DNA from 3 places in the Idiomarina loihiensis L2TR genome. Region 1 is predicted to be linked to each of the others. Evidence: predicted binding sites of a transcription regulator. Region 1 holds the regulator's gene; each other region holds the start of a gene.
What was found. The regulator sigma-54, encoded in region 1, starts transcription at its own class of promoters, with help from an activator protein. The targets are predictions, from matches to a motif close to GTTGGCACGNNNNTNGNNT.

Region 1 (10,015 bases):
TATTCGTCAGGGCACCTTATTAATCCGCGCCGATCGACTAGAAGCATCCGCCAGCGAAAGCGCCGAGCAAGCAGATATTTTTATTGCAGAAGGCACTCCTGCTACTTACAGCCAGACGCTGGACGACGGCAATGAAATTAACGCTGAAGCAAAAAAAATCACCTATTTTCAGTCGGAACAGCGACTGGAGCTTAGTGGCGACGCTCGCATCTCTCAAGGTAGCAGTAGCTCAAGCGGCAGTTTGATTACTTATGATTTGAATAAACAAACGGTAACGGCAAGCAGTTCAGGTGAAGAAGACAGCCGTGTTATCACTATTTTTACGCCTAAACCAAAAACCGATACCGACGAAAAAAATAACGAGAACCCTTAATATGGCAACTTTACGAGTCAAACATTTAGCCAAAAGCTACAAAAGCCGACAAGTCGTTAAAGACGTTAGCCTGGAAGTAAGTCAGGGGCAGGTTATTGGTTTACTGGGCCCCAACGGGGCAGGTAAAACCACAACCTTCTATATGATAGTCGGTTTGGTTAATAGCGATAAAGGTCAAATTCTGCTGGATGACAATGACCTTACATTACTGCCAATGCATGAACGGGCACGCCGGGGTATTGGGTATTTGCCGCAAGAGGCTTCCATTTTTCGCAAATTGACCGTGCGCGATAATCTGATGGCTATTCTGGAAACTCGTAAAGAACTTTCAACCAATGAGCGTGAAGAACAGCTTGATGCTTTGCTCGAAGAGTTTCATATAGGCCACATAGCGAATAGCCAGGGCATGAGTCTTTCAGGCGGTGAGCGCCGTCGGGTTGAAATTGCCCGCGCCTTGGCAGCGGAGCCTACGTTTATTTTGCTGGACGAGCCTTTTGCCGGAGTTGACCCTATTTCGGTTATTGATATTAAAAAGATTGTTGAACATTTAAAGCAACGTGGTATTGGTGTACTTATTACCGACCACAATGTGCGCGAGACATTGTCTGTTTGTGAACACGCTTACATTGTCAGTCATGGTGAGCTTATTGCCAGTGGGGATGCAGAAAGTATATTATCGAATCAACAGGTTAGAGACGTTTACCTCGGTGAGCAGTTCACCCTATAACGTGATACCGGGACAGTCATTATGAAGCAAAGTCTGCAGCTAAAAATTGGTCAGCACCTGACCATGACGCCACAACTCCAACAGGCCATCCGCCTGCTGCAGCTTTCCTCGCTCGATCTTCAGTCAGAAATTCAGGATGCATTAGACAGCAACCCGCTGCTGGAGGTTGAAGGCGAAACGAGTAACGACGCGGATCAACCCGAAACTCGCAATATTGAAGAAAGAGACGACAGTCAGCGGGAAACATCCGACGTTATAAAAACTCAGGAAATGCCTGACGAGCTGCCGGTCGACAGCAGTTGGGACGACACCTACTCCAGTCATACCCCGGCCAACGGTGCGGCTTCTTCGGGTAAATCCTTCGACGGCGACTTTGAAGTCTATCAGGGCTCTACCAGCGAGTCTTTGCAGGATCACCTGCTTTGGCAAATGCAACTTTCTCATTTTTCGGAAGAAGACACCGCCATAGCTGAAGCCATTATTGAAGCCATAGACGACAATGGCTATCTAATGGTTGATGTTAATGAAATTATCGAAGCTGTGCGCCTACCCGAAGTGGAAGTAGAAGAAGTCTGCATGGTGCTTAAGCGTATTCAGCATTTCGACCCAATTGGTGTCGGCGCACGCAGCGTCAGTGAATGCCTTGCCATTCAATTACGTCAACTAAGCGACGACACTGAATACAAGCAGGTTGCTCTATGCTTAGTGACTGAACATATGGACTTACTTGGCAGTCGCGATTTTCGCACCATTCAGCGTAAACTGAAGCTATCGGAAGACGATTTACGTCAGACTATGCGGTTAATTCAACAGTTGCACCCGCACCCGGGCGAGCAAGTTGCGCAGCAACCCGTTGAATATGTTATTCCCGATGTGGCCGTTACTAAAAAAAATGGTCGTTGGATGGTCGAATTAAACCCGGACAGCGTACCTAAACTAAAAGTGAACGAAGAATACGCGGCCTTGAGTAAAGCAACAAAGTCAGTAGCCGACAGCCAGTACATAAAAAACCATACGCAAGAAGCGCGCTGGTTCATAAAAAGCCTGGAGAGCAGAAACGATACGCTGCTGAAAGTGGCCAATTGCATAGTACAGCGCCAGCAGGGCTTTTTTGAGCATGGTGAAGAAGCTATGAAGCCAATGGTTCTGAACGATGTTGCTGAAGCCGTGGATATGCATGAAAGCACAATTTCACGCGTAACGACACAAAAATACTTACACTGCCCAAGTGGCGTATTTGAGTTGAAATATTTTTTCTCAAGTCATGTCAGTACAGAGGGCGGTGGCGAGTGTTCAAGCACGGCAATACGTGCTTTAATTAAGAAGATGGTCGCTGCTGAAAATCGCAGTAAACCGTTAAGTGACAGTAAGATTGCTGAACTGATAGCCGAACAAGGTATCCAAGTAGCAAGAAGGACAATTGCGAAGTATCGGGAATCGTTAAACATTCCATCATCGAGCCAACGCAAAAGTCTTTTGTAACTTTGTTAACTGCAGAAGGAAGACGTTATGCAAATTAATTTGACCGGTCATCACATCGATATTACCGAAGCTCTGCGTGACTACGTGGACACAAAATTTGCCAAGCTGGAAAGACATTTTGACCATATAACTAATGTTCACGTCATCCTAAATGTTGAAAAAACGATTCAAAAAGCGGAAGCTACGCTGCACGTGAATGGCGGTGAGCTTTTCGCCGACGCAAAACACGAAGATATGTACGCGGCCATCGACGGTTTAATTAATAAACTGGACCGTCAGGTGATTAAACACAAAGAGAAAATGAAACAACATTAATCCATGCAACTGAGTGAATTGTTAAGCCCCGACTGCACCAAGTGTGCAGTCGAGGGCGCAAGTAAAAAGCGACTACTTGAAACCATTAGTCAAATCGTAGCCCCTAAGCTGTCTGGCATTACCCGTCATGACATTTTTGAGAGCCTGTTAAACCGTGAGCGTTTAGGCAGTACGGGAATTGGCTTAGGTATCGCAATTCCTCATGGCCGCTTACCTAATGCGAATCATCCGGTAGCGGTATTACTGACCTTAGACGAACCTATCGAATTCGATTCTATTGACAACCAACCTGTCGATATTATCTTCGCGCTTCTGGTGCCGGAGTCAGAGCACGAGAACCATCTACAAACATTGGCCACAGTGGCCAGAAGAATGAACGACAAAGACTGTACTCGCGCACTGCGCCACGCAGATTCTGATAAGGCGTTATATCAATTATTTGTGGGCGAAGGTGAACAGTCGCCATGCAACTGATCATTGTTAGTGGTCGCTCCGGCTCAGGTAAGACAATTGCCTTGCGCGTACTGGAGGACTTAGGCTTTTATTGTGTTGATAATTTACCAATAAGCCTGCTGCCAACTCTGGTGCATGCAGTCATAGAGCAGTATCAAAAAATAGCCATTAGCATTGATGTTCGCAACCTACCGGAGCACTCCGAAGAGCTGCTGGACTCTCTGAGCTTTTTGCCAAAAGGCGTTGAACCGGAAATTCTGTTTATTGACTCTGACGACAACACCTTACTAAAGCGTTTTGGCGAGACTCGTCGCCTGCATCCGTTATCGCAAAAAGAACTGCCTCTGCTAGAAGCGCTTCAGGCCGAACATAAAATGCTTGAACCCATTATGGAACGCGCAACCTGGCGCCTGGACAGCAGTGATTTATCGCTGCACCAATTAAGCGAACAGGTCACTGAGCGGGTGCTGGGACGAGCGGATAAAAAGCTGATTATTGTGTTTCAGTCTTTTGGCTTTAAATATGGTTTACCCAAAGACGCTGACTTTGTCTTTGATGCGCGCATTTTACCTAATCCGCACTGGCAACCCGAGCTTAAGCTGCTTACCGGTCTGGATACCGACGTGCAGATTTTCTTTCGTCAGGAACCTTTGGTGACTAAATTTATTTATCAGCTAGAAAACTTTCTTGATACCTGGTTGCCACACTTCCAGCGCAGCAATCGAAGCTACCTGACCATAGCTACCGGTTGTACCGGTGGTCAGCACCGCTCGGTTTATATTTCTCAGCAGTTAGCCGAGCGTTTTGAACAGAAAGCTGTAAAAGTTCAGGTAAGACACCGGGAACTGAAAACCCATGGATAAAGTTTGCAGAAAGCTAATTATTCGCAATAAACTAGGCTTGCACGCACGTGCGGCAACAAAGTTAGCGCAATTAACGCAGGAATTTGAGTCAGACATTACTGTCACTCAGGGTGAGCAATGCGTTAACGCTGCCAGCGTTATGTGCCTGATGCTACTGGCCAGTCAACAGGGTAAAACTGTTGAAGTCTGTGCCGAAGGAAAAGACGCACAAGCAGCACTGGATGCCGTTAGTGCTTTGTTTGAAGATCGCTTCGAGGAAGACGAGTAAGCATGATTGCAGAGCTTTCCGACAAAGAATATGCCATGCAGCGCATTCAGGAGGTTAACTCCGCGCTGTCCGATGGCATGTTCGTTGCTGCACGCCGTATGCTGCATAATATGCCGGCATGCGACGTGGCATTGCTGTTGGAATCCTCACCCCCCAAAAGCCGTTCCATTGTCTGGAAACTGGTTGACGTAGATGAACACGGCGAGATTCTTGAAGAACTGAACGAAGAGGTTCAGAAAGACATTATTCGTCAAATGGCGCCGGAGAATCTTGCGGCGGCCACCGAAGGCATGGACACCGATGACCTTGCCTACGTTCTGCGGGGCTTACCTGAGCCAGTCTATCAGCAAGTTCTGAAGTCCATGGACGAAAGCGACCGGGAACGTGCGGAAACCGCGCTCTCATATGCCGAAGACAGCGCCGGTGGTATCATGAACACCGATACCATCACCTTGCGCTCGGACGTCACTATTGATGTTGTGTTGCGTTATTTACGCCTTAAAGGTGAGCTGCCCGAAGCCACCGATAAACTCTACGTCGTGGATCGCCATGAAAAACTCATTGGCGAAATTACTTTAACCCAGTTGTTAACTATTGATCCCAGCCGTCGCATTGACGAAATTATGTCGGCCGACATTACCACCATCCCCGTGACTATGGATGAAACGGAAGTCGCAAAACTGTTCGAGCGTCATGACTGGGTATCTGCGCCGGTCGTCGACAATGAGCAGCAGCTGGTAGGTCGTATTACCATCGATGACGTGGTCGATATTATCCGCGAAGAAGCCCAACACTCCATGTTGAGTATGGCGGGTCTGGAAGATGACGAAGATACCTTCGCTCCGGTATTAAAAAGTACCCGCCGCCGTACCGTATGGTTGGCGGTAAACTTAGTTACTGCCTTACTGGCTGCCATGGTCAGCTCATTATTTGAAGACATACTGGCACAAATGGCTGTACTGGCTATTTTAAACACCATTGTACCCAGTATGGGCGGCATAGCCGGTAGCCAGACATTAACTCTGGTCATACGAGGTATGGCTCTGGGTCACATCGGCACCAGTAACTCCCGATGGCTTATCGGTAAAGAGCTGGCTATTGGTTTCTTAAACGGCATTATCTGGTCGGTACTGATTGCGGCAGTCGTCGCACTGTGGAAGCAAGACTGGCTGGTTGGCGGTATTATTGCCTTTGCCATGATGATGAACCTAGTCGCAGCCGCTTTAGCCGGTGCGACCATTCCGCTGGTTCTTAAGCGCTTTAATATTGACCCCGCGCTGGCTGGCGGGGTCATTCTGACCACTGTCACTGACGTGGTCGGTATCTTTGCCTTCCTTGGCTCAGCAACCTTGTTACTGTCTTAGAGACCTGGCTTTTTAATTGCCGGCAATACTCATTTGCTCTAATAACACTGAGCCGGTATGCAGCGCATGGCGTTCGTCGGTGTCATTCCCTATGGCAACAATGTTCGCCAGCATGTCTTTTAAGTTACCGGCAATGGTCACTTCTTCTACCGGATACTGAATTTCACCGTTCTCAACCCAGAAGCCGGCCGCTCCACGTGAGTAATCACCGTTGACCATATTTACGCCCTGCCCCATCAATTCGGTTACCAGCAAGCCCGTACCCATTTTTTTGCATAACTGCGCTAACGAGTTGTCCTGCTGTGTCACTCGCCAGTTGTGGATACCACCTGCGTGACCCGTAGGCTGCATATCCAGTTTGCGTGCAGCATAGCTGGTTAACAGATAGGTTTGCAGCACCCCGTCGGTAATGATTTCTCTATCCTTCGTCGCCAAACCTTCTGCATCGAACGGCGAGCTCGCCAGGCCACCGATAATATGCGGTTTTTCCTGAATGCTCAGCCATTCTGGCAGCACCGGCTTGCCTAAATGGTCGAGCAGAAAACTGGATTTGCGGTACAAATTGCCACCGCTTATAGCACTGACCATATGACCAAACAAACTCCCTGCCACATCAGCCCGGAAAATAACCGGTACTTTAGCTGTTGGTACTTTGCGTGCACCCAAGCGCGACAAGGTTTCTGCGGCGGCCTCTTCGGCAACACTCTCGGCAGATTTTAATTCGTGCATTTTGCGGGCAACAGAATAACTCATGTCGCGCTGCATTTTGTCGCCCTCTTTGGCTATCAGAACGCAACTAAGGTTATGTCGCGACTGTAAGTAACCGCCAATAAAACCGTGACTATTCCCATAAACACGAAAACCCGTGTGGCTGCCGTAATGCGCGCCGTCTGAGTTAACAATGCGCTCATCCAGGTTCAGCGCGTGTTTCTCACAAGCCAGTGCCTGCTTTATGGCATACTCTGCGCTCTGGTCACCCGGATGACACAAGTCTAAATCCGGTACATCGGTCGCCATTAATTCGGCCGGAGCCAAACCATTGTATGGATCCGGAGAGGTAAAACGGGCAATATCACAAGCCTTGTCGACGGCAGCGCTAATGGCCTGTTCCGACAGGTCTGTAGTCGATGCCGAACCTTTCTGGTTGCCTCTATAAACGCTAATGCCCAGCGCCCCATCCTGATTAAACTCGACGGTTTCGACTTCGCCCAGGCGGGTCCCGACCGAAATACCGGAGCTGTGACTGATTGAGCATTCAGCAGAACTGACGCCTTTTGCTTCAGCCAGTCGCAGTGCTTCTTTAACAGCACTCTCTACCTGCTTCATTTGAACCTGTAAGTCACTCAGTTGTACTATCAAAAAACTCTCCTCACTGCTAAACTGACGGCTTTGTAGCGCTAATGAATCGAACTTATGCCGAAACGCCCAGCCGAAAATCCTGAACAATCTGACGACTTCGTCAGCAAGTCCCAAAAAAAACGCGAAATGGCTGAACGCCAGGAGCTAGGGACTCAACTTGTCAATTTAACTGACAGCCAGTTAGCAAAAATGCCACTGGATGATGAGCTGCGCGATGCCGTTTTACTTGCCCGTAAAATTCGTAACAAGCACGAAGGCTACCGACGCCAGCTTCAATTTATTGGCAAGCTCATGCGCTTACGTGACATAGCGCCTATTGAGCAAGCCTTAAATAACTTAAAAAATGCGCATCAGCAGCAAACATCCATTTTTCACGAGATTGAAACAACTCGCGATAAACTGCTGCATGAAGGCGACGATGCTCTACAAGAATTCATTGAAGAGCACCCTCATGCTGACCGCCAAAAATTGCGTCAGCTTATTCGTCTTGCCGAAAAACAGCGGGCTGAACAAAAACCGCCTGTCGCTGCCCGTCAGCTGTTTGTTTATTTACGTGAACTGCTCGGTTAATACCGGGCAACTCACTTATTCGGTACCGCCAACCGTCATTGAATCCAGTTTCAGCGTCGGTTGCCCAACACCTACGGGTAGACTCTGCCCGTCTTTGCCGCAAACACCAACACCTTCGTCCAGCGACAGGTCGTTACCCACCATAGACACCTGAGCCATAGCTTCTGGTCCGTTACCAATAAGTGTTGCACCCTTTATCGGTGTGGTAATTTTACCGTCTTCAATTAAATAAGCTTCAGATGCTGAGAACACAAACTGTCCGGAAGTAATATCGACCTGACCACCGGCAAATTGCGGTGCGTAAATACCCTTTTTCACGCTGCCAATGATGTCTCCCGGACTACTTTCTCCGGCGAGCATATACGTATTGGTCATTCGCGGCATAGGTAAGTGAGCGAAACTTTCACGGCGACCGTTTCCGGTGGTTGCCTGACCCATTAGACGCGCATTCATTTTGTCCTGCATGTAACCACGCAATACGCCATTTTCTATCAATACGTTATAGCCACTGGGTGTGCCTTCGTCATCAATACTCATTGAGCCACGGCGATCATTCAGAGTTCCGTCATCGACAATAGTACAAAGCGGTGAAGCCACCTGTTGGCCAATTTTGCCGGAATAGGCAGACGAGCCTTTACGGTTAAAGTCGCCCTCCAGCCCATGTCCAACCGCCTCATGCAGCAGCACGCCCGGCCAACCAGAGCCCAGTACCACAGGCATATTGCCTGCAGGTGCAGGTTTCGCTTCTAAGTTCACGAGTCCTTGGCGTACGGCTTCTTCCGCAAAACGCTGCCAGCGGGCATTGCCGGACGCTTCATCAAGGAAAAACTCATATCCTACACGCGCTCCACCACCGGCACTGCCTCGCTCGCGGCGACCGTTTTGCTCGGTAATAACAGAACAGTTCAGACGAATTAGAGGTCGCTTATCAGTAGCCAACGTGCCGTCTGTCGCAGCAACTAAAACTTCGTCGTAACTGCCGCTCAAACTAACCACCACCTGGCTTACACGTGAGTCCTGTGCCCGCGCGTGCGCATCAACTTTTTTCAGCAATTCAATTTTTTCTTCTTCAGACAAAGTATCCAGCGGATTCAGCGCTTCATAGCGCGACTTAGCCTGCACCGACTTCAGGGCTTCAACCTTTTTGCTTTGCCCCTGACGCGCTATGCCGCGGGCCGCTTCGCTAGTGCGCTGTAACGCTTTTAATGTAATCTCATCGGCATAAGCAAAGCCAGTTTTCTCGCCCTGTACAGCGCGCACACCCATACCCGTTTCAATATGAAACGCGCCGTCTTTAATAATGCCATCTTCCAGCACCCACGACTCGTTGACACTGTGTTGTAAATAGATATCGGCAAAGTCAATATCACCGCTGTATAGCGTGGATAAGGCCTTGCTTATGTCGTCTTGTGACAATTCGTAGTCAGTTAGTGTCATGTCTTTTGTACAACCTCAAATTGATTTTGTTGCGCCACCGGCATTTGTTTTCGTATGGGTTCAATATCCGCTACGTCAACGCTGACAGAAACAACACCTTCATCCAGTTCCTGTTCTGCCAGTATTTCACCCCAGGGGCTGACAATAATTGAATGGCCAAACGTTTCACGACCATTTGCGTGCTCCCCCACCTGACCCGGTGCCACGATAAAAACCTGTTGCTCAATGGCGCGGGCGCGAACCAGCGCATGCCAGTGAGCTTTTCCGGTAACCTGAGTAAAAGCAGAGGGTAAAACAATGATTTGGGAGCCAGCCTGACGCAATGCTCTGAATAACTCTGGAAAGCGCAGATCATAACATACTGCCATGCCAACCACACCAAAGTCCGTTTCTGTGGTTACCACCTTACTGCCCGGCTGAGTCCACTTTGACTCGCGGTATTCCTTAGTATTATCAGCCACATCAACATCAAACAAATGAATTTTGTCGTAGCGATTGAGAATAGCGCCATCGGGGCCAAAAAGAATAGATGCCGCGGAGAATCGCTCACCGGCATCTACCGGCAGTGTACCGCCGACCAGATAAACCTCGTGCTTTTTCGCTAAGGCAGCCAGCTGTTTCTGCACCTCACCATCCTTGTAAGGTTCAGCCATCGCTAACTGCGCACGGTCACCGGCACCGAAGCAACTAAAGGCTTCAGGCAGCACCACCAGTTGCGGACGTGCGGCAGGAAGTTGTTCCAGCAGTTTAGCAACAATGGCTAAATTATCTTGCGGATCCGGGCGACTGCTCATTTGCAGCGCC
Region 2 (10,015 bases), 810 kb from region 1:
TACCATAGCGTCAGCTTCGGCAAGAACTAACTGCCGGGCAGTAACTGAGCCAGGGTCATTATTTGCGTCCTGTAAAGTGTTAAAAAAGCTCTCTACAGAAGATGCTACGTTAGTGGTACTGTCACCCAGTAAGGTGTCCAGCTGCTCAGCCTGTTGAAGGTTAGCTTCGTAGTAACTGACCCTGGAGATATCGGTGCGTAACTGGCGATTAGCAAACTGATCAATCATCCGCTCCACGCGCACACGCTCAAGTCCACCGTATGAAGACTCGAAGTATTCAGTGCGCTCGCGAACATAACTGTCCGTGTTCGTATTATTAATGTTTTTACCGGTGGTTTGCAGGCTTTGCTGATGCGCTAATATGCCGTTCTTACCGATATTTAATAAGTCAAAACTCATTAATGACTCTCCAGTTACTCTGTGACCGTTATCGGCACCTAGCAAATATTATTTAGTATAGGCGGCAATTTTTTGCCGCCTGCGGCACCACTAAATTTCTTTATCTACAAAAGCCGGGTTGTTTAACACCGACTGAATCTTCTGTGCATATTGAGGGTCGGTTGCGTAACCCGCACTTTGTAAAGCCTCCGCATACTGAGCCGGATCATCAGCTACTTGTAGGGCCTGCTGGTAACGCGGATGCTCCTTTATAAAGTCAACGTAGTCCTGCAAGCTCTGTTCCACATTAGCGTATGAACGAAACGCTGCGCGCTCTTTGCGGGCGACTTCACCATCGAACTCCAGGGTGCTGACATGAGACTTGTCACCGTCCCAGCGCGTATCCGCTTTAATGTTGAACAGGTTGTTACTGGAACCGCCGTGACGCCCTGGTACCAAACGCTTGCCCCAGCCGGTTTCCAGTGCCGCCTGTGCCATCAGAACATCCGGATTTAAACCGGCTTCTTTGGCGATTTTCTCGGCATGAGGCTTTAGCGCAGCAATAAAGCTTTGCGGGGAATTAAAAGTCGCATCGCCATCGCTCAGCTTGGCGGTATTCACTCGCTGATTCCCGTAATACAGACCCGCATCAATGCCGCCCTGGTCACTGACTTTCTGCGAGGCGCTGTTCATGTCGGCGCGGTTTTTCATGCGCGGGTCGTCGAGGTTCGCGCCATTGCGATTCATTGACGCCGGAACATAACTGTCGTCACCGCCTAACTGCTTTACCATCAACTCAGCCAAGCCCAGGGTTCCCTGGCTGGACAGTTCTGAAGTCAGCTGCTGGTCATACATATCGCGGTACATATTGGTGTAACGACTGTCCAATAAATTGTCTTTCTCAAACACCGCATTGGCCTTACGCATACTGCCCATGACCATGTTCAGAAATATGGCTTCAAACTGCTGCGCGGCTTCCATCAGCGCTTCTTTATCACCTGGTTTAAACGCACGCTGACGCAGCCCGTCCAGGCTGTGCGTATCCATAGCGTGTTGCGCTTGTTTTAGATGAGAATCTGAAACCGTCATAATATTAACTGCCGTTAAATAACGATGAGTTCACCGGATAATGCACCGGCCTGCTTTAATGCTTCCAGCACGGCAATCATGTCGCCCGGGGCGGCACCAATTTGATTCACCGCTCGCACTAAATCATTCAATGTTGTACCCGGCTGGAATACAAACATGCGTGCATCTTCCTGATTTACGTCAATAATGCTCTGAGGAGTAATCGCTGTTTCGCCATCGGCGAATGGATTCGGCTGATCGACGTTCACATTCTCAGCAATGGTAACCTGCATGTTACCGTGAGCCACGGCTGCCGGTCTCAACTCGACGTTCTGACCCACGACAATGGTGCCGGTACGCGCGTTCACAATGATTTTCGCTGACGCAGATGCCTGCTGAACTTCCAGATTTTCAAGCGTCGACATATAGCTTACGCGTTGGCTTAAATCTCGGGGAGCTCGCACCCGAACCGAAGTCGCATCAACGGCCTGGGCTGTACCATCGCCAACTAAATTGTTAATGGTTTCAGCCATGCGCTTCGCGGTCGTGAAATCGGACTGATGCAAATTAAAGGTAAGATAATCGGAAGAGCCAAAGCCAGAGCGCACTTCACGCTCAACAACGCCACCATTAGGAATACGACCGACAGTCGGCGTATTAATAACTATACGAGAGCCGTCGTTACCTTCAGCCCCCAGGCCACCTACAATAAGACTGCCCTGCGCTACCGCATAAACTTCCCCATTGGCGCCTTTTAAAAAAGTCTGCATCAAAGTGCCGCCGGTCAGACCATCGGCGCTGCCGACAGAAGACACCGTCACATCAATTTTTTGTCCGGGTTTAGCAAAGGCCGGTAACTCCGCATGCACGGCAACTGCCGCGACATTATCAATTTTTGGACGTTCATTTGCCGGAATATTAATACCGAAGTTGCCCAGCATGGTACGGAAAGTCTGATCGGTGAAAGGCGTTTGTTCTCCGGTACCAGGCAGACCGACTACTAAACCATAACCAATTAGTTGGTTAGAACGAACTCCCTGAACCGAAGCAATGTCTTTTATACGCGAAGCCTGTACCGGTGCCGCAAGCATTGACAATAAACTTACCGCCAGCGCAAAAATTTTAAGCGTTCTCATACCTTACTCCTTAGAATGGCCATATCGGGCTGTTAAAGAAGCGAGTTAACCACCCCTGCTCCTGAACCTGAGCCAGACTACCGGTACCCGAGTATTCAATGCGCGCATTGGCGACACGGGTTGACGGGATTTGGTTTGCTGCTGTTATATCCTGGGGACGGATCATGCCGGTTAAACGAATGTACTCGTCACCCGTATTAATGCGCATCCACTTTTCACCACGAACAATTAAGTTACCGTTTGGCAGCACTTTTATAACTGTTACGGTAATTTCACCATTCAACTGATTACTTTGGTCTGAGCTGCCGTCACCACTGAATTCTCGAGTGCCATTAATACCGGCAGACAGCGGATTACCGCCGACGGTAATATTACGTCCAAACGCCGTGGGTGCAGCTAATTCAGCTGTACTCTCTTTTGATGTTTCCGTTGTAGCCGTTTTGCTGGCTGTCGTTTGTTCCCGCAAAGTGACCGTAATAATGTCACCTAACCGGCGAGCTTTAATATCGGAATACAAATTATCCGCGTAAGCATCCTGAAACAGAGAACCCGTTGGCACCACAGGCTGAGCACGCTCTTCCGGCAATACGGGTGCGTAATATGGGTCATCCGGCATGGGTTTATGCGGCGTTTGCACACAACCGGCTAAAACCAATGCGGTTAAAGAGAAAAGTAAAGAACGCATAAAGTCACCCGCTATTATTTAATGACGACAACAATTAAAGCTGCTGGTTAATGTAACTCAGCATCTGATCCACAGACGAAATCACTTTAGAATTCATCTCGTAGCCGCGCTGGCTCTCAATTAAGTTCACCAACTCTTCAGTCACATTCACATTCGAAGTTTCCAGCGCGCCCTGAATGGTGTTACCCATTCCGTCAACACCCGGAACCGCCTCTAAAGGAGCACCACTTACTGCGGTTTCTTTATAAAGGTTCTGTCCCATAGGTTGTAAACCGGCCGGGTTAATAAAGTTAACCAGGTTAATCTGACCAACCACTACGTTATCCGGGTTACCAGGCTGCGTAACAGTAACCTCACCTTCTTGTGAAATACTGACCGACATAGCGTCTTCCGGTATCTGAATAGCAGGCTCAATGGTATAACCATTACCCGAAGTCACAATTTCCCCTTCTTCATTTAAAGAAAATTGACCATTACGGGTATAGGAAATATTGCCATCCGGCATTAGCACCTGAAAGAAACCTTTTCCGTCAATCATCACATCAAGCGAATTGTCGGTGGTCTGCACGTTGCCCTGGGTATGAGACTTTTGCGTTGCAACAACTTTGGTACCGGCGCCCAGCATTAAACCATTAGGTAATTCGGTGTCCTGTGCAGACTGACCGCCCGGCTGGTTAATATTCTGGTACAGCAAGTCTTCAAACACTGCCCGACTCTTTTTAAAGCCAATAGTGCTGGAGTTCGCCAGGTTGTTGGAAATAACTGAAATATCGCGCTGCTGCGCGTCCAATCCGGTTTTACTTATCCATAATGCTGGGTTCATGGTCTTTCTCCTGGGCTAAACTTAGCTCATTCTCATCAGCGACTCAGAACGCTGAGCATTCTCGTCGGCCGTTTTCATTAATTTGACGTTCATTTCATACTGGCGCTGCAAGGCAATCATGTGCGTCATTTCTTCGACACTATTTACATTACTGCCTTCCAGAGCGCCAATTTGCAGTTTTACGTTGGCATCGGCGAAAGCTTGTTGGTCGTCTTTTAACTTAAACAGGCCATCGTTGCCTTTTTCCATATTACCGTTCGGCGGGTTTACTAATTTAATGCGGTCAATCACTTCCATCGCGTTCGCCGGAGCTCCCATCGGACGTATAGAGACATTCCCGTTCGCTCCAATAACCAGATTATCTATCGGCATAGGAACAAATATGGGGCCGTTATTGCCGAGCACTGTCTGCCCTGTTGAGTTTTTCAACAAGCCATCAGTGCCGACTTCAAGGCTACCATTGCGGGTATAACGTTCATTACCGCTGCCATCGTCGACTGCAATCCAGCCCTGATCTTTAATGGCAACATCCATGTTCCGGCCGGTTGTTTGTATTGCTCCACTGGCAAAATTTTGCCCGGGGCTTTCCGTCATAGAAAATACCCGAGTTGGCAAACCTTCACCAAAGGCCTGCATGGCCCGCGCCTGTTGCAAGTCGCCTTTAAACGCCGTGGTATTGGCGTTAGCTAAGTTGTTGGCACGAACAGCGACGGCGTTCATATTTTCCTTCGCGCCGCTCATTGCTACCCATAGCATCTTGTCCATAGCTGACCTCCAGCCAAAATTTTGTCATCTGCGGTTTATTATTAAGACAATGCAGATTTCGTGCCAAAAACAAAAAAGACGCCCGAAGGCGTCTTTTTAAGCTAATAACCGAGAAGTTATTATCGAATCTGAAGAATCGTCTGGTTAATGGTGTTGTTAACTTCTAACGAACGCGAGTTCGCCTGGAAGTTACGCTGGGCGGTAATCAAATCAACCAGTTCTTTGGTCAGATTAACGTTAGAGTTTTCCAGCGCTGAAGCTTCAATACCACCGAAAGTTCCGGTATTTGCTTCACCAGAAAGCGGCTCGCCAGAGTCAATACTTTCACGCCACTTGGTACCGCCAATTTGCGTTAAGCCCTGCTCATTGGCAAAGCGAACAATAGCAACCTGGCCTAAGTATTGAACATCACCATTTGAGTAGGTTGCCGCAATAAGACCTGACTTGTCGATATCAACGTTAGTCAGACGGCCTACGGTGCTACCGTCCTGATCCAAAGCAGTTACTTCAAAATCTGACGCAAACTGAGTCGGCGTTGTGGTTCCTGTTAAATCCTGAAAGTTAAACTGGATAGTTTGCGCATCAGCACCATTATTCAGGTACGGGTCGCCATCAACGTTGTTGCCTGACAAGTCGATTGAGCCTGGGTCAAAAGTATTCTGGCCTGCCGCGACATCCGGATCACCACTGCCTAAAAACTCTACTCGTAAACCGGCATAACCATTGACCGACGCATCCGGCGAGGCTGTTGCTGTGCCTGTAGGAGTCATGTCAATTTCGTCACCATCAAAAGTCGCGTAGACATCCCACTGGTTATTATCGCGCTTCACATAATAAGTAGACAACGTATGCGATTCACCTAATGAATCATAAACGGTAGCCGATGTAGAACTTTGGTAAGTACTTGGTGTTTCCGGATCAAACGGATTCGCTGCGCCATCAATTGGCGAACGACGCGCATCGACGTTAAATGCGGTAAATACATTATCAGTGCTTTGCGGCGCACCGGCGACATCAGGAATACGAATTGGCTGAGTGGTTGCCAAAGCAACTGAGGAGTTAGTGCCGCTATTACGGTCAACCTGATACCCTTGCAAATAGTTACCCTGGTTATCCACAATAAACTTATCGTCGTTCAGTTTGAACGCTCCTGAGCGCGTGTAAGTCATATCGCGAGAGCCTAAACCGTCTGTAGTGGCAAAAAAGCCGTTGCCTGAAATCGCCATATCCAGCGAGTTTTCCGTGAACTCTAATGTGCCCTGACTAAACTGCTGAGCCACTGATGACGTCAAAACACCGTCACCCACTTTCGTATTACCGGCGTTGAAAATACTGGTCGCATAAACGTCAGCGAATTCCGCACGCGACTGTTTAAAGCCGGACGTTTTTACGTTTGAAATATTATTAGCGGTTACATCTAGATCTTTCTGAGATGCGTTGATACCGCTGAGTGCAATTTTAAATGACATAAGTCACCTCTCTTGTTAGCTAATTTCAGTTACATCAGAAAGCTTGATGCCACCTAATCCTTTAAGATTCAAAACCACACCGCGGTCACCGCCGGTGCTGACACTTTGTACACGAGCGTGCATCTGTATAGGCAATTCTTCAGTTTTGCCACCAACTTGAGCATTCACCGAGAACGAATAATTACCAGCAGGCGCTTCGTCGCCGTTAGCCATTTTTCCATCCCACTCAAACTCTTTCGTGCCCTGGGGCATATCGCCAATCTCAATGGTCTTGACCGTAGCACCGGTTGAGTCCTTGATATTAATCTTCACGTTTTGTGCAGACTGGGGGGTTGCAATCATGCCTGTTACGCCGGCTCCGGTTTCCAGGTTAGCCTGGTCAGTCGGTACCAACACTTTACGCCCGACCATAGTTGACGCTTGCAACGCCTGATTTGACGTCATATCACTGGCGAACTGGTCAAAACGCTCTGAAAGCCCGGTTATTCCCTCTGCCATAGTAAAGTTGGTCATCTGAGCAATCATCTGGTCATTTTCGACCGGCTTAGACGGGTCCTGCATGCTAAGCTGCTCGGTTAACAGCCTGAAAAAATCTTCCTGCTCAAGCTTGCTCCGCTCATCTGGATCAGCATATCTGGCATCGTCTTCCTTCTTCCATTTCATATCATCTATATAGGAATTACTGCTTACGCCTTCCATTTGTTATCTCCTGCTTATCCTTGACCCAGACGTAATAAACGCTGTGTCATTGTTTTGGCAGTGTCCGCTACCTGCACGTTGGTCTGGTAGGAACGCGAAGCCGAAATCATATTGGCCATCTCTTCCATGGTGTTGACGTTGGGGCGGTAGATATAACCGCTTTCGTCCGCCATGGGATGGTTTGGTGCATATTCAATTTGCAGTGGGTCCTGGCTTTCCACTATTCCCATAACTTTAACACCCGCTTCCTGACCCGCCTGAGTCTGGTTCGTCAGGCTGTTGCCCTTGTAATTGCCGCTGGCATCGGCTAACGCGGTCGCAAAAACTGGGTTTCTGGCTCTGTAAGTTTCATCAATACTGCTGCTAATTGAGTTAGCGTTTGCCAGGTTACTGGCCGTTGTATTCAGCCGTACAGACTGCGCACTCATGGCAGAACCGGTCACATTAAAAATATTAAACAGACTCATGACTTATTATCTCCCTTGTCCGCCCAGGGCTTTCTTCACACCGCTGATGCGGCCGTCAAGAAAGTTCATGGTCATTTCATACTCCAATGCATTTTGGGCATACAAGTTTTGTTCCAACTGCACATCAACGGTGTTGCCGTCGCCGGTATCCGGTTGAGATGGAGTGCGGAACTTCTCGGTTCCCTGGGGTTTTACTTCAACGCTGAAATGCTGTTCGTGAGTACGCGCCATTTTGTGGTTTTCCATACCGCGTTGCGCTTGCTGCAACGCTTGCTGGAAGTCCAGGCCTTTGGCTTTATAGCCGGGGGTATCGGCATTGGCAATATTGTTGGCAATAAGCTCCGCCCGCTGAGTGCGTACACCCAGCGTGTGTTGCTGTATTCCCATAAGCTTGTCCATGGAAAGTGCCATATTTTTGTCTCCACAGTGTTCGATAGTGAAGACAATGCAGGAAGTGTGCCAATTTAAAGAGGGGTTATTACTTTTTCAGGCGGATATTTCCTGTAGGAAACTATTTTCTTCGGTAAATGATACCTGGCTGGCAGCGGATCATCTCAAAATCCTCAGTAAGTCCGGAAATAGACTCAGAAGCACCAAGGAAAAGATAACCGCCGGGGTTCAGCGATTGCCGGAATTGGGCAATAATTTTCCGCTTTACTTCAGGGGCAAAGTAAATAAGGACATTGCGGCAAAAAATAACATCAAATTTGCCCAGCAGAGAATAGCTGTCCAGCAAGTTCAAATGACGGAAATGAATAAACTGTTTAAGCTCGTCTTTTACTCTCATGGAGCCGGCTTTCGTTTCGGCGTCCGTAAAAAACTTCTTTCGCCGTTCAGCCGACAAACCACGCGCAAGTGCCAGGCTATCGTACTCGCCAATGGCACACTGCTCGAGTACCTTATTGGAAATATCGGTTGCTGTTACTTTTATGCCAGCTCTTAGCCCACCCGGGTTCTTCGCCTTATACTCTAAGTACGTCATGGCAATAGAATAAGGCTCCTGCCCCGAGGAACAGGCGGCAGACCAAATCTTTAAAGGCCCGGCGTGATTTTTATATTCAGGGAGAATACGGTCATTCAAAATTTCAAACGGGTAAGTGTCACGAAACCATAAGGTTTCGTTGGTTGTCATGGCATCAATAACAGCCGCCCGCAAAGCCCGTTCACTTAGCTTCATTGAACGTTTTACAAGCTCCGCCAGCGAATCGATATTAAACCGGCCCATTAAAGGGCCTAACCGACTCTTCACCAGATACAGTTTACTCTCACCCAACACGATACCGCATTGATGCTCAAGGAACTGACGAAATTCCTGATACTCCGATAAACTTAATTCGCGATTTATCACGTTATATAAACAACTTCCGTTTCAGTTTCATTCGTTTCGTAGCCTGACGTTTAACGTCAGGTTCAATATTCTTACCCGGCACCTAAGTTTGCTACGAGACCGTAGCCTGACGTTCACGTCAGGTCGAATATCGCACCTGATGCAATAGCATCAGGCTACGCAATAACTTCTGTATTAAGCCATTTTTGTACGGCGGTCGCCAGTTCATCGGGATGAAACTTAGCAATAAAGTCATCGGCGCCCACTTTCTTCACCATAGCCTGATTGAATACACCACTCAATGATGTATGCAAAATAACATGGATATCACGTAAATCTGGGTCAGCTTTTAACTCGGCGGTAAGCGTATAACCGTCCATAACCGGCATTTCTACATCGGAGACCAAAACGGGCACATGAGGATGCACTAAGCCCCCCACTTCCTTGGCTTTATCTTTTAAGTAATCTAACGCTTCTTTACCGTTCTTTTTAACTTCGAGCGTAATACCCAAAGACTGCAATGCACGTTTTATCTGGTTACGGGCAACCGAAGAGTCATCCGTAATCAAAATGGTTAAATCTTCTTTTGCAACATTGATAGGTGCATTCGCAACTTCTTCGCTGACATCCATATTAGCCGGCATAATATCAGCTAAAATGCGTTCCACATCAATAATTTCAATTAATTCATCTTCCACTTTGGTCACCGCGGTAAGATACGCATCTCTTCCGGTACCTTTGGGCGGCGGCATCACATCTTCCCAGTTGATGTTAATGATGCGATCAACCCCTTCAACCAAAAAGCCCTGAATGGTTCGGTTGTACTCAGCAATAATGACGAAACGATTCTGAATATCGGTTAGCGCCCGACCACCGGTCGCCATACTCAAGTCAATAATAGATATAGCCTGACCACGGATGTGCGCAATGCCACGAACCAGAGGGTTACGATTAGGCATTGCGGTAAGTTTAGGGCATGGCAATACTTCGCGTACTTTAAATACGTTAATGCCGAAGCGTTGTTTCCCATTTAGGTGAAACATTAATAGTTCCAGCCGGTTTTGACCGACCATTTGTGTGCGTTGATTCACTGAATCGAGAATGCTAGCCATTGTTCACTCCTGTTATGTGGCAGGCTACTTCTACTTCGGCACGGTATTTGCTTACATCTACATTAACCATACTGAAACCATCGAAC
Region 3 (10,015 bases), 880 kb from region 1:
TTACTCCAACATCCAGCGGCTGCTTCACCTGACGTCGGTTCAGTGGGTTCATGGGTTTGCTTCGGTAGGTTTTTCCGTCAGAAAAAATGGGGCCTTTATCATCAAGGGGCTCGCCACGAGCATCAATAACACGACCCAGCAGCTCCATACCCAGCGGCAATTGATTCTTGCGGTTTAGTGGACGAACTCTGGCTCCGGGAATAACGCCATGAGCGTCTTCGGTGGGCATTAAGTAACTGATGTTGCCTTCAAACCCCACCACTTCGGCTTCAATATCACCACTGTCAGCCTCAACCGCTACGCTTGACCCCACAGGAGCACGACAGCCAACAGCCTCAAACATTAAACCAACCACGCGGGTAAGATAGCCCGACACAGCCACTGATGGCTTTTGGATACGCTCACGTTTTTTGCGTAGTTGTTTCACTAACTGCTCAGAAGCGCTCATGGGTTAACCTTTTAATTTGGAGAACACATCTTCCATACGGCTGGTCAGGGTGTAATCTATGGTGGAGCTTTCTGTAGTAACCCGGCAACCGCCGCGTTCCAGTAAATCGTCTTTATTAAGCAGCCAGCCTTTTTCTTTCAGTTCGTCTTCGCTGAATGTACTTTGCAAAATAGCTAAGTCTTCTTCATTCAGATGAATAATGACTCGCTGATCAGTAACCGGTAAGACCGCAATAGCTTCGCGCACGGCTTTTACGATGAGTTCTTTTGAATTAGCAGCGAAATCCAGACAGATGACCCGCGTCAGCTCAGTGACCATATCAATCAACTCGTCCTGAACCGCTTCGGTAATACGTTCATTCGGATGAGACAAACTCTGCAGCAAAACTCTTAACTGCTGCTGTTGCTCCTGCATGGCTTCTTTACCAGCTTCAACACCCTGCTGTTCACCGGCTTCAAAACCGTCTTTTTTACCAGCTTCGTAACCTTCGTCATAGCCTTTCTTAAGGCCTTCATTGCGGCCTTCGTCAAAACCTTCTTTATGGCCTTCTTCGCGTGCGGCCTGGCGAATTTCTTCCAATTGTTCTGCGGTCAGAGGCTTAAGCTCTTCTTCCTGTTCGTTGTCCGCTTCCGGCGGCTCATATTGCCAGCGCCGGGGTTTGTTTAACGCATTTACCTGAGAGCCCTGCTTAAGCTCTTCCGAGGTCATGTCAGGTAAATCCCAAAGCTGGGTTGCGTCTTTATCATCCGTCATTATGCGTTAAACCCTTATAGGAATTCGTCACCGCCACCGCCGCCAAGCATAATTTCACCTGCGTCAGCTAAACGGCGCGCCGCTGCCAGAATATCTTTCTGTGCGGCCTCTACATCGCTAATACGAATCGGCCCCATAGCTTCAAGGTCATCACGCAGCATATCGCCGGCACGTTTCGACATGTTCTTGAATATTTTCTCCTGAACCGCGTCGTCCGCACCTTTCATCGCTTTTTGCAAAGTTTCACCTTCCACTTCACGCAGCAAGGCCTGAATACCACGGTCGTCGACTTCCACCAGGTTTTCGAACACAAACATCAGGTCCTGAATACTCTGACTCATCTCTTCGTCCTGCTCGCGGATAGAGTCCATCAACTGACCTTCGATGTTGGTATCCAGATAGTTCATGATATTGGCTGCCGCTTTCAGGCCGCCCATCTTCGCCGCCTGAGCACCAGCCTGACCTGCAAATTGTTTTTCCATAATTTCGTTCAGTTCTTGCAAGGCTGCTGGCTGAACTTCTTCTAAGTTGGCTATTCGCATCATTAAGTCCAGACGTACTTTGTCCGGGAACTGCGCCATAATTTCTGCACTTTGCTCGGGGTCAAGGTAAGACAGGACAATGGTCTGAATCTGCGGGTGTTCGTTACGGATAATAGTGGCTACCTGTTTAGAGTCCATCCACTTCAGTGAATCAAGACCTTTCGAACCGCCGCCCATGACAATCTGTTCAATCAGGTTACCGGCTTTGTCCTCACCTAGTGCGGAGGTCAGTGCCTTGCGCACAAACTCCTCACTCTTGAAGCCAATATTGGTGAACTTCTGAATGTCTTCCAGGAATAAATGGTGCACAGCGTTTACTTTGTCCTGGTTAAAATCTTCCAGGCTCGCCATTGCCATACCCACTTTCTGCACCTGTTTAGGTTCCAGATGTTTCAGAATCTGAGCCGCATCTTCTTCCGATAAGCTAAGCAGTAAAATAGCCGCTTTCTCAACACCTTCTAAAGTGTCGACATCAAACTCAACCTTACCGCGTTTGGTTCTAGTATCTTGATCAGGCATCTTCGTTCAACCACGCTTTAACCACTTGTGAGGACAGCTCAGGCTCGTTGGCAACCAACGCGCGAACCGCTTTTAACAAGTCTTCATCTTTATGCAAGTCCGGTAGTTGCAGGCTACCATCAGCCCCAAACCCAACTGCACTCTCATCAAACTGTGAGGATAACAGATCAATGGTTTCATCGCCCATCGATTCCTCATCGGAAAACGCATCGGCATCATCTTCCACACCCGATTCCGGATTCATCAGTTTCTTCAGCATTGGACGAACCACCGCCAGAATCAATACCATAATAACCAGTGCGCCCATCACCAGACGGAAAGCCCGCCAGAACCATGGTTCTTCCCACACTGGCGTCTCACCGGCACCTAAGTCAGGCAACTGCGCGAACGGTACTGACACCACTTCAATACTGTCACCACGATTAATATCAAAACCTAAACCACCTTGCAGCAAACGGCGAATATTTGCGATTTCTTCAGCGCTACGCGCTTGCGTTTCGCCTTCGCCCGCTTCATTTGTTATTGCTTCATGGTTAACCGCAACAGAAACACTCAAACGCTTAATGGTACCGGTTTGGTTCCGGGTATAAGTGACTGAATTATCAAGCTCATAATTACGGGTTGCTTCACGGTGAGTACTGCCCGTAGCACCGCCACCGGCAGTGCCATCTCCAGCTTCTTCAGGAATGTCTGAATCCAGTGGGGGTTGATTTGTTAACGCGCCAGGAATACCGCCAATTGCACTACCCATCGAGCGGTTTTCAACTGTCATTTCACTGCGAATGGCTGGCATATCAGGATTAAACTGCCGCTGAGTTTCTTCACGCTGAGTAAAGTCCATAGTCACGTCAACTTGTGCGGTATAGTTGTCATAGCCCAGCACAGGAATCAAAATACTGTCTATTTTTTCTAAGTAGGCTTCTTCACGTTTTTGTTCAATTTGGTATTCGCGCGAACTTTTCGCTGCCAACGCACTTTGTGAACCAGAGTTGAGCAGGCGGCCAGCCTGGTCAGTTACGGTTACGCTCTCGGTGTTCAGACCGGTAACGGATGACGCGACCATATCCACAATTGACGCGACTTCTTCTTCACTGAGCGAGGTACCACCACGAACATTCAGCATAACCGACGCTTTGGGTTCTTTTTCGCGACGGGCGAAAACATTTTCTTTAGGTACGGCAAGCAATACTCGGGCAGCAGACACTTTTTTGATTTCTTCAATAGCGCGCGCTAACTGAACTTCACGGGAATGAATGAGGCGCTCACGTTCTAGTCGCTGACTAACGCCGAAACCCGGTTCGCTCATTAAAATTTCAGAGCCGTTATTGGTCGAATTACCGTAATCAACACCAGCGCGGGTCAGTTGCAACTTAATAGCATCGTAGTTTTCTTCAGGTACTGAAACCGTATTGCCTTCCACCTGGTATTCAATGCCATTTGCATCCATGTAGTCGAGGGTGCTGATCAACTCCTCCGTTTCTAACTGACCTAATGGACGATAAGTTGACTCCTGCGCCCACAGCATAATAAAAACAGCGATAGCAACGCAGATAGCTAACGCTAGCACGACAATGACCTGACGCAGCATGTCAAAGTTGCCCAGCATCGTCATGATGCCGGTTTTCTCACCACTGTCTTCATTACCAGAATTGTTGCTATCCGGTAAGTCAGTATCTTGTACCATTAAATCTGTTGATTCAGCCACGACTTATATCTCCAGTAATGCAGCGGTTATACCGGCATTGACATTATTTCTTTGTACGCTTCAACCACTTTGTTGCGCACCTGAACTGTTGCCTCAAACGCTATGCTCGACTTCTGACTGGCTATCATGGTTTGCTCCAGCGTGACATTCGGGTCACCGAGTTCCATGCGAGTTTTTAAATCACCTGAGGTTTGCTGCAGTTCGTTGACGTTATCCAATGCATTTTTCAGCATATTGGAAAAATCAGCCTGAGCGGTATTGCCTTGCAGGGCGTTCACATTCGTAGGCTGATCACGCTGGGAAGCCTGCGTAGCCATAGACTGTAACTGTTGGTAAAGTGCGTTTGCTTCCACTTTCATAATTAACCCCGTCAAAAATTCATCACTGACTTTATTTAAGGTTAGTTATGCAAACAAAATGCCAACTTTTAATCGCGGCTTTAAGGTACAAAGAAAAGCCCTGAGAAACAGGGCTAATGGTAATGAAAGAGGTATTTCAAGACCGTATTATGAGCCGGTCAGAGTCAACCCCTGTTCCCGAATTTTCGCAAGCTTGTAGCGCAACGTGCGTGGACTAATCCCAAGTTCATCGGCGACCGGTTGACGTTTTCCCTGATGCCGTTGCAGCGCCTCTTTGATAATTTGGTATTCCTGATGGAAAAGTGACTCATCGAGGTTTTCTGACTTCTCTTCGGGCGTATCCACTTGCTCTGGAAACACGCTAACGGTTTCCGCAATGTCGTTCAGTTCCAGCATAAGATCCTGCGGCTGAATCTCTCCATCGCGATGCAGAACCAGAGCTCTTTGCACCACATTTTCCAGCTCGCGGACATTACCCGGCCAGGAATAACGCATTAACTGCTGCTCTGCTGCAGCGGAAAAATTCACAGGCGTTTTAATACCAGAGCGCTGTTTATGTCGCTGCAATAAGTTCTCTGCCAGAGGAACAATGTCCGCAGGCCGTTCACGTAAAGACTTCCAGTGCAGTGGAAACACGTTTAGCCGGTACATTAAATCTTCACGTAATAACCCTTCGCGCACCGCTTGCTGTAAATCTCGGTTAGAAGTTGCTATTAATCGGACATCCAACTGTATGGTTTTACGTGACCCCAAACGTTCGACCTGACGCTCCTGAATCACCCTTAACAGCTTAGCCTGTAAGTGCATGGCCATTTCAGTAACTTCATCCAGCAACAGAGTACCGCCCTGCGCCAGCTCAAACTTCCCTGGCGATGACTGATTGGCGCCGGTAAAGGCGCCTTTCTCATAACCAAACAACATCGATTCCAGCATGTTTTCCGGTATAGCTGCGCAGTTAATTGCAATAAAAGGCCCGTCTGAACGGTCAGAATGCTGGTGAATATAACGCGCCAGCACTTCTTTACCGGTGCCACTTGGTCCGGTGACCATAACGCTCGCTTCACTGGCCGCGACTTTTCGTGCCATAGCCAGTACTGCCTGGCTGGAATCTTCTTCTGCTACCGGTTCAATATCGTTAATTGCGCCATCAGGCAGATAACGCTGAACCAGTGTTTGTAGCTTTTCAATTGAGAACGGCTTAGTCAGATAATCGACGGCGCCTTCGCGCATAGCAACAACTGCGTCATCCACCTTGGCAAAGGCCGTCATCATAATAACCGGAATATCGTATTGCTGATTATTCATGCTGCGCAGAAGTTGTAAGCCATCAATTCCCGGCATTTGCACATCACTGATAACCAGTGCCACCGATTCCTTTTTCAAAATAAGCAAAGCTTCTTCGCCGTTGGCTGCTTCAAGGCACTGACAGTCAGCCAGTTCCAGTGTATCGATAATTGCTTCACGCAGCGATACGTCATCTTCAACAACCAATACCTGTCGCTCAACCATAACGTACCTCTTTCATTTTATTCTCTGACCATTCATACACCGGCAGTGATAAGGTAAAGCGGCAGCCTTTATCTGGTTGACTCTCCCAGTCAATTAAGCCGTTATGCGCTTTTATCACGGTTTGGACAACCGCCAGACCTAAGCCGGTTCCATTAGACTTTTCAGTAAAAAATGGGGTGAATACACTGTCTTGCTTTTCGGCCGGAATGCCGCAGCCGGAATCGATAACAGAAACTTTCCAGCTACCGCCATCAACATCGGTTTTCAACAACACTTCCTGTCCGGGCTGGCTAGCATCAACTGCGTTGTTAACCAAATTCTGTATTGCCCCAACTAATGCGGTCTGATTGGCTCGCAACACCACACCCAAGTTTGGATCATTACAATTAATTTTCACCTGATGCTGCTCGGCATAACTCTCTGTATTCATTAACACCTGCTGGATCAAGCTATTGGTACTGAGTTCTTCCAGCATGGGTTGCTCACCACTTTTGGCAAACAACAGCATGTCATTGACCTGCTGTTCCAGCGAATGCAGGCGGGAAAGTAGTTTGTCGGAGAAACGCTGTTGTTTAGCCGCTGAAATCTTGCCCTGCTTTAGGTTTTGCGCATAAAGGATAGCGGCAGAGAGTGGCGTTCTTATCTGATGTGCCAGCGAAGCCACCATTTTTCCCATCGAAGACAAGCGCTGTAAATGACTGATACGATTTTGCAGACGCCTGGTCTCAGTTAAGTCTGTCAGGACAATAAGCTGTCCCGGTTTTTCGTTCACAACCGAAGTATCTAAACGAACCCGGCGCCCGTTACGCAGAGACACTTCGTGCCAGTCATCCGCTTTGGGAGCAAACAGTTCACTAACCAGTTCCCGCCATAAAAACTTTTTCAGAGGGTGTCCTAAAAGGCTCGTGGCATTGTCATTGCAATAATCCACGACCCCATGACTGTCCAGTAAAATAACAGCGTTAGGCATGGCATCAATAATTTGATGGTAGGTGGCCATACTGACATCTCCAATTAACAACTATGGAGAAGGTAATGCAAAATAGATGCCAGTATAATATTCTTTATTTTCAGTTAGTTACGTTGTTACAGGATTGTCAAAAGACTGACACTTTGAGTTTAATCTTTCTGGATACCGTACTTTTTCATTTTCTCAACTAAGGTTGTGCGGCGCATACTGAGTAAATCGGCCGCTTTAGCAACGACCCAGTCAGATTTGGCTAATGCCTGAGCTATCATCCCCGTTTCTATTTCGGTTAGCATATCTTTCAGATTAACGCCGTCATCGGGCAATTCAGAGTCAATAGCACTATTCGTCTCGTCATCAAGTTCTTCCTCTGACTCGCTGAAAATCGCACTCAGCGCCTCACGCTCCAGCATTTCTTCAGGGTAATCCGGGGTTGGTGCATCGTGCTCCACATGCTGATACTTAGGCGGTAAATCGGGCACGTCAACCAGGCTGTCGGGGTGCATAATGGTCAAACGTTCTATCAGGTTAGTCAACTCTCTTACATTGCCCGGCCAGCGATGATAAGACAACGACTCTAAAGCTCGCTCAGTAAAACGCACCCCAACGCCCCGTTCTTTTTTAAAACGCTGGGTCAGTTCCTGCAGCAGCAAAGGCACGTCTTCCTGACGTTCGCGCAGAGCCGGAACTTCAATAGGGAAAACGTTTAAACGGTAATACAAATCTTCACGGAATTTGCCGTCAATGATCATCTGTTCCAGCTCGCGGTGAGTCGCCGCCACCACTCGTACATCGGCAATAATACTTTTACTACCCCCCACGCGTTCGAAGGTGCGCTCTTGTAAAACTCGCAACAGTTTTACCTGCATGGGCAATGGCATATCGCCTATTTCATCCAGAAACAAGGTGCCACCCTGAGCCAGTTCAAAACGACCTTTGCGCGCACCTATGGCACCGGTAAAAGCGCCTTTTTCATGCCCGAACAACTCACTTTCTAACAAGTCGCCCGGAATTGCACCGCAATTTACCGGCACAAAGGGTCCATTACTGCGACCTGACAAATCATGAATACCGCGGGCCACAACTTCTTTACCCGTTCCGGATTCACCCAGAATCAGGACATTCGCGTCGGTCACAGCTACCTGCTCTATCAGCTGACGTACATGTTTCATTGTACGGCCGTTACCAACTAAGGTTTGCTCCAGTTTACCACCGCCCGGATGCCGCTTTCTTGCCGCTTTAGCCGGCATTTGCTGGTGGTAAGCCTGACAGTAATGCAGCATGTTCGACAAGCTGGAGTAATCGAAAGACTTTTCCAGAGGACCTATGACATTCGCTTTCTGTAAAGCGTTACTCTGGTCGTCAGTAGCACAAATAAAAGGCAGGTGCGGCGCATCGCCGGCTAATTTATGCAGATTCTCGATACCATTACCGGCAATCACACAGAGCGCATCGGCAGCACAAAGCTTTAGAGTGTCTGAAGGAGATATGACTTCAACGGTTTCACCAATAAAGGTTAATACCGTTTCAAAATGCTGACGACGCTCTGGCTGCTGTTCAACCAGGTAGACTATTCTTGTTTTTGTCATAGACGAGTTTACCGCAACGTCCTATTTCACATTTCCTAACACAAACGTTTCACCTGCACTGGACAGATACCACTGTTCTTGTCCATCGACAGTCCGCGACTCTGCGTGTGAAACCCACTGATAGAATACATTGCGATGTACTCTCGCTGTCAATCCTCTTTGCATCACAATGTAGGGCACACCGTTTTTCATTGTGAGCGCATGTTCAGAGCTTAATACCAGAGTATCACCGATGTTGGTGGTTAACAGTAATAATTGCTGACCATTCTCTTCTAATTGACGCCAGTCAACGATAACAAAGGGCGTATCTTCAACCGTAATCTTAACTTTTTCGGCAGGTGTTACTAAAAAATACTCACCGTCTTCAACCACTAAAACAGACGCAAATAATTTTACCAATGCGGAGCGCTTTATCTGGCTCCCCTGATAAAACCAGTCGCCATTTGAGGCAATATGAATAGGGATCTCACCACAATACGGCGGATCCCACAACTCGGTTGGTGCATGTTGATGTTTTTCTAGTTCAGAAATCAATCGGTTAAGTGACATAAATCGAAACTTAGTCGACCAACTTTTTCTGTCTCAGTAGATACCAAAGCGTCGCTTCAGTACGATTCGATACTTTAATGGCTTTGAATATTGCCGATAAATGCACACGAATAGTGCCTTCAGTAATGCCCAGAATGTTTGCAATTTCTTTATTTGAAAGGCCCTGAGCCAGCAGTTGCATTATTTCCAGCTGACGCGGTGACAAAAAGCTCTCGGCTCCACTGGACTTGTCTCTTGGTTCATTCAAATGAGGGTCATCAGGAATGTGACGGTCGCCATTCAGCAAAGCCCGAATTGCCAGTTTAGCCTGTTCAGCCGAACTGTCTTTTGGCAAGTAGCTACGCACTCCGGCAGCCAGTACCTGGCGAACTTCCGAAATTGAGCGCGGGCGCGTAAACAGCACAATGTGCGTACGTGGAGCCACTTTTTTCAGACGTTGCAGCGCAGGTCGAATTTCGGCATCCGGTAAATCCATTTCTAAAAAAATCAAATCATAATCATCGGCTGATAAATAGTTCTCAGCAATTTCGAACGACTCAGCTTCGTATATCGAAGGCTGATTCGCATAGTTTGTGAGAATTTGTATAAGACCAGCACGCATAAAAAACTGCGGGTCAATAATTAGAACTTTCATCTTGAGATCCAAAATAACGCTTATTCAATTAACTTTTAGCATACCGAAAATATAACAGACAGCAAGTTTTTTACGGACAATGCAAATTTTTAAAGAGCCAATGTTAACTTCATTAACAAAAAAGTCAGAGAACGCCTAGTCGCTTGTACAGTAAAAACGCTATAGTGTTGCCCAAGTTATTTTCTACGGAGTTTTCTTGTTATGCGACGTATTATCTGCCTGTTTATAGGCCTTAGCTTATCGGCTTCAGCTATTGCCGACACCTTGTATACCAATATGAAAGGCTACACCCTTACCAGCCCCGCTGGCGAACAAGCGGTATTGCAGCAATTTTCGACCATGCTGGTTGAAAATGGAAAAATTCAGGCCATTGGTGGTAACGCACTTGCTGAGCGTTTTACTGACACTGAACAAACCGTTGATATGCAGGGAAAAACCGTT

Region 2: IL_RS05855 (flagellar basal body rod protein FlgF) is a predicted target of sigma-54. The motif match lies at 4,905-4,923, and genes of this name have one in related genera.
Region 3: fliE (flagellar hook-basal body complex protein FliE) is a predicted target of sigma-54. The motif match lies at 4,374-4,392, and genes of this name have one in related genera.

What each region holds. Positions count from the first base shown of each region.
Region 1 covers NC_006512.1:407,453-417,467, reverse strand. The annotation lists gene lptA (lipopolysaccharide transport periplasmic protein LptA) at 1-373, shown strand, start outside; gene lptB (LPS export ABC transporter ATP-binding protein) at 375-1,100, shown strand; gene IL_RS02020 (RNA polymerase factor sigma-54) at 1,122-2,582, shown strand; gene hpf (ribosome hibernation promoting factor) at 2,610-2,897, shown strand; gene ptsN (PTS IIA-like nitrogen regulatory protein PtsN) at 2,901-3,371, shown strand; gene rapZ (RNase adapter RapZ) at 3,362-4,213, shown strand; gene IL_RS02000 (HPr family phosphocarrier protein) at 4,206-4,481, shown strand; gene mgtE (magnesium transporter) at 4,484-5,845, shown strand; gene pmbA (metalloprotease PmbA) at 5,858-7,204, opposite strand; gene yjgA (ribosome biogenesis factor YjgA) at 7,259-7,774, shown strand; gene tldD (metalloprotease TldD) at 7,790-9,211, opposite strand; gene IL_RS01975 (carbon-nitrogen hydrolase family protein) at 9,208-10,015, opposite strand, start outside; gene IL_RS01970 (YhdP family protein) at 9,977-10,015, opposite strand, start outside.
Region 2 covers NC_006512.1:1,219,985-1,229,999, forward strand. The annotation lists gene flgK (flagellar hook-associated protein FlgK) at 1-399, opposite strand, end outside; gene flgJ (flagellar assembly peptidoglycan hydrolase FlgJ) at 490-1,467, opposite strand; gene IL_RS05840 (flagellar basal body P-ring protein FlgI) at 1,482-2,582, opposite strand; gene flgH (flagellar basal body L-ring protein FlgH) at 2,593-3,267, opposite strand; gene flgG (flagellar basal-body rod protein FlgG) at 3,302-4,090, opposite strand; gene IL_RS05855 (flagellar basal body rod protein FlgF) at 4,112-4,855, opposite strand; gene flgE (flagellar hook protein FlgE) at 4,975-6,324, opposite strand; gene flgD (flagellar hook assembly protein FlgD) at 6,340-7,023, opposite strand; gene flgC (flagellar basal body rod protein FlgC) at 7,038-7,490, opposite strand; gene flgB (flagellar basal body rod protein FlgB) at 7,497-7,901, opposite strand; gene IL_RS05880 (CheR family methyltransferase) at 8,002-8,838, opposite strand; gene IL_RS05885 (chemotaxis protein CheV) at 8,994-9,929, opposite strand.
Region 3 covers NC_006512.1:1,285,539-1,295,553, forward strand. The annotation lists gene fliI (flagellar protein export ATPase FliI) at 1-448, opposite strand, end outside; gene fliH (flagellar assembly protein FliH) at 452-1,201, opposite strand; gene fliG (flagellar motor switch protein FliG) at 1,216-2,262, opposite strand; gene fliF (flagellar basal-body MS-ring/collar protein FliF) at 2,255-3,946, opposite strand; gene fliE (flagellar hook-basal body complex protein FliE) at 3,994-4,326, opposite strand; gene IL_RS06180 (sigma-54-dependent transcriptional regulator) at 4,474-5,835, opposite strand; gene IL_RS06185 (sensor histidine kinase) at 5,828-6,835, opposite strand; gene IL_RS06190 (sigma-54 dependent transcriptional regulator) at 6,955-8,391, opposite strand; gene IL_RS06195 (DUF1285 domain-containing protein) at 8,413-8,940, opposite strand; gene IL_RS06200 (LuxR C-terminal-related transcriptional regulator) at 8,951-9,574, opposite strand; gene IL_RS06205 (amidohydrolase) at 9,776-10,015, shown strand, end outside.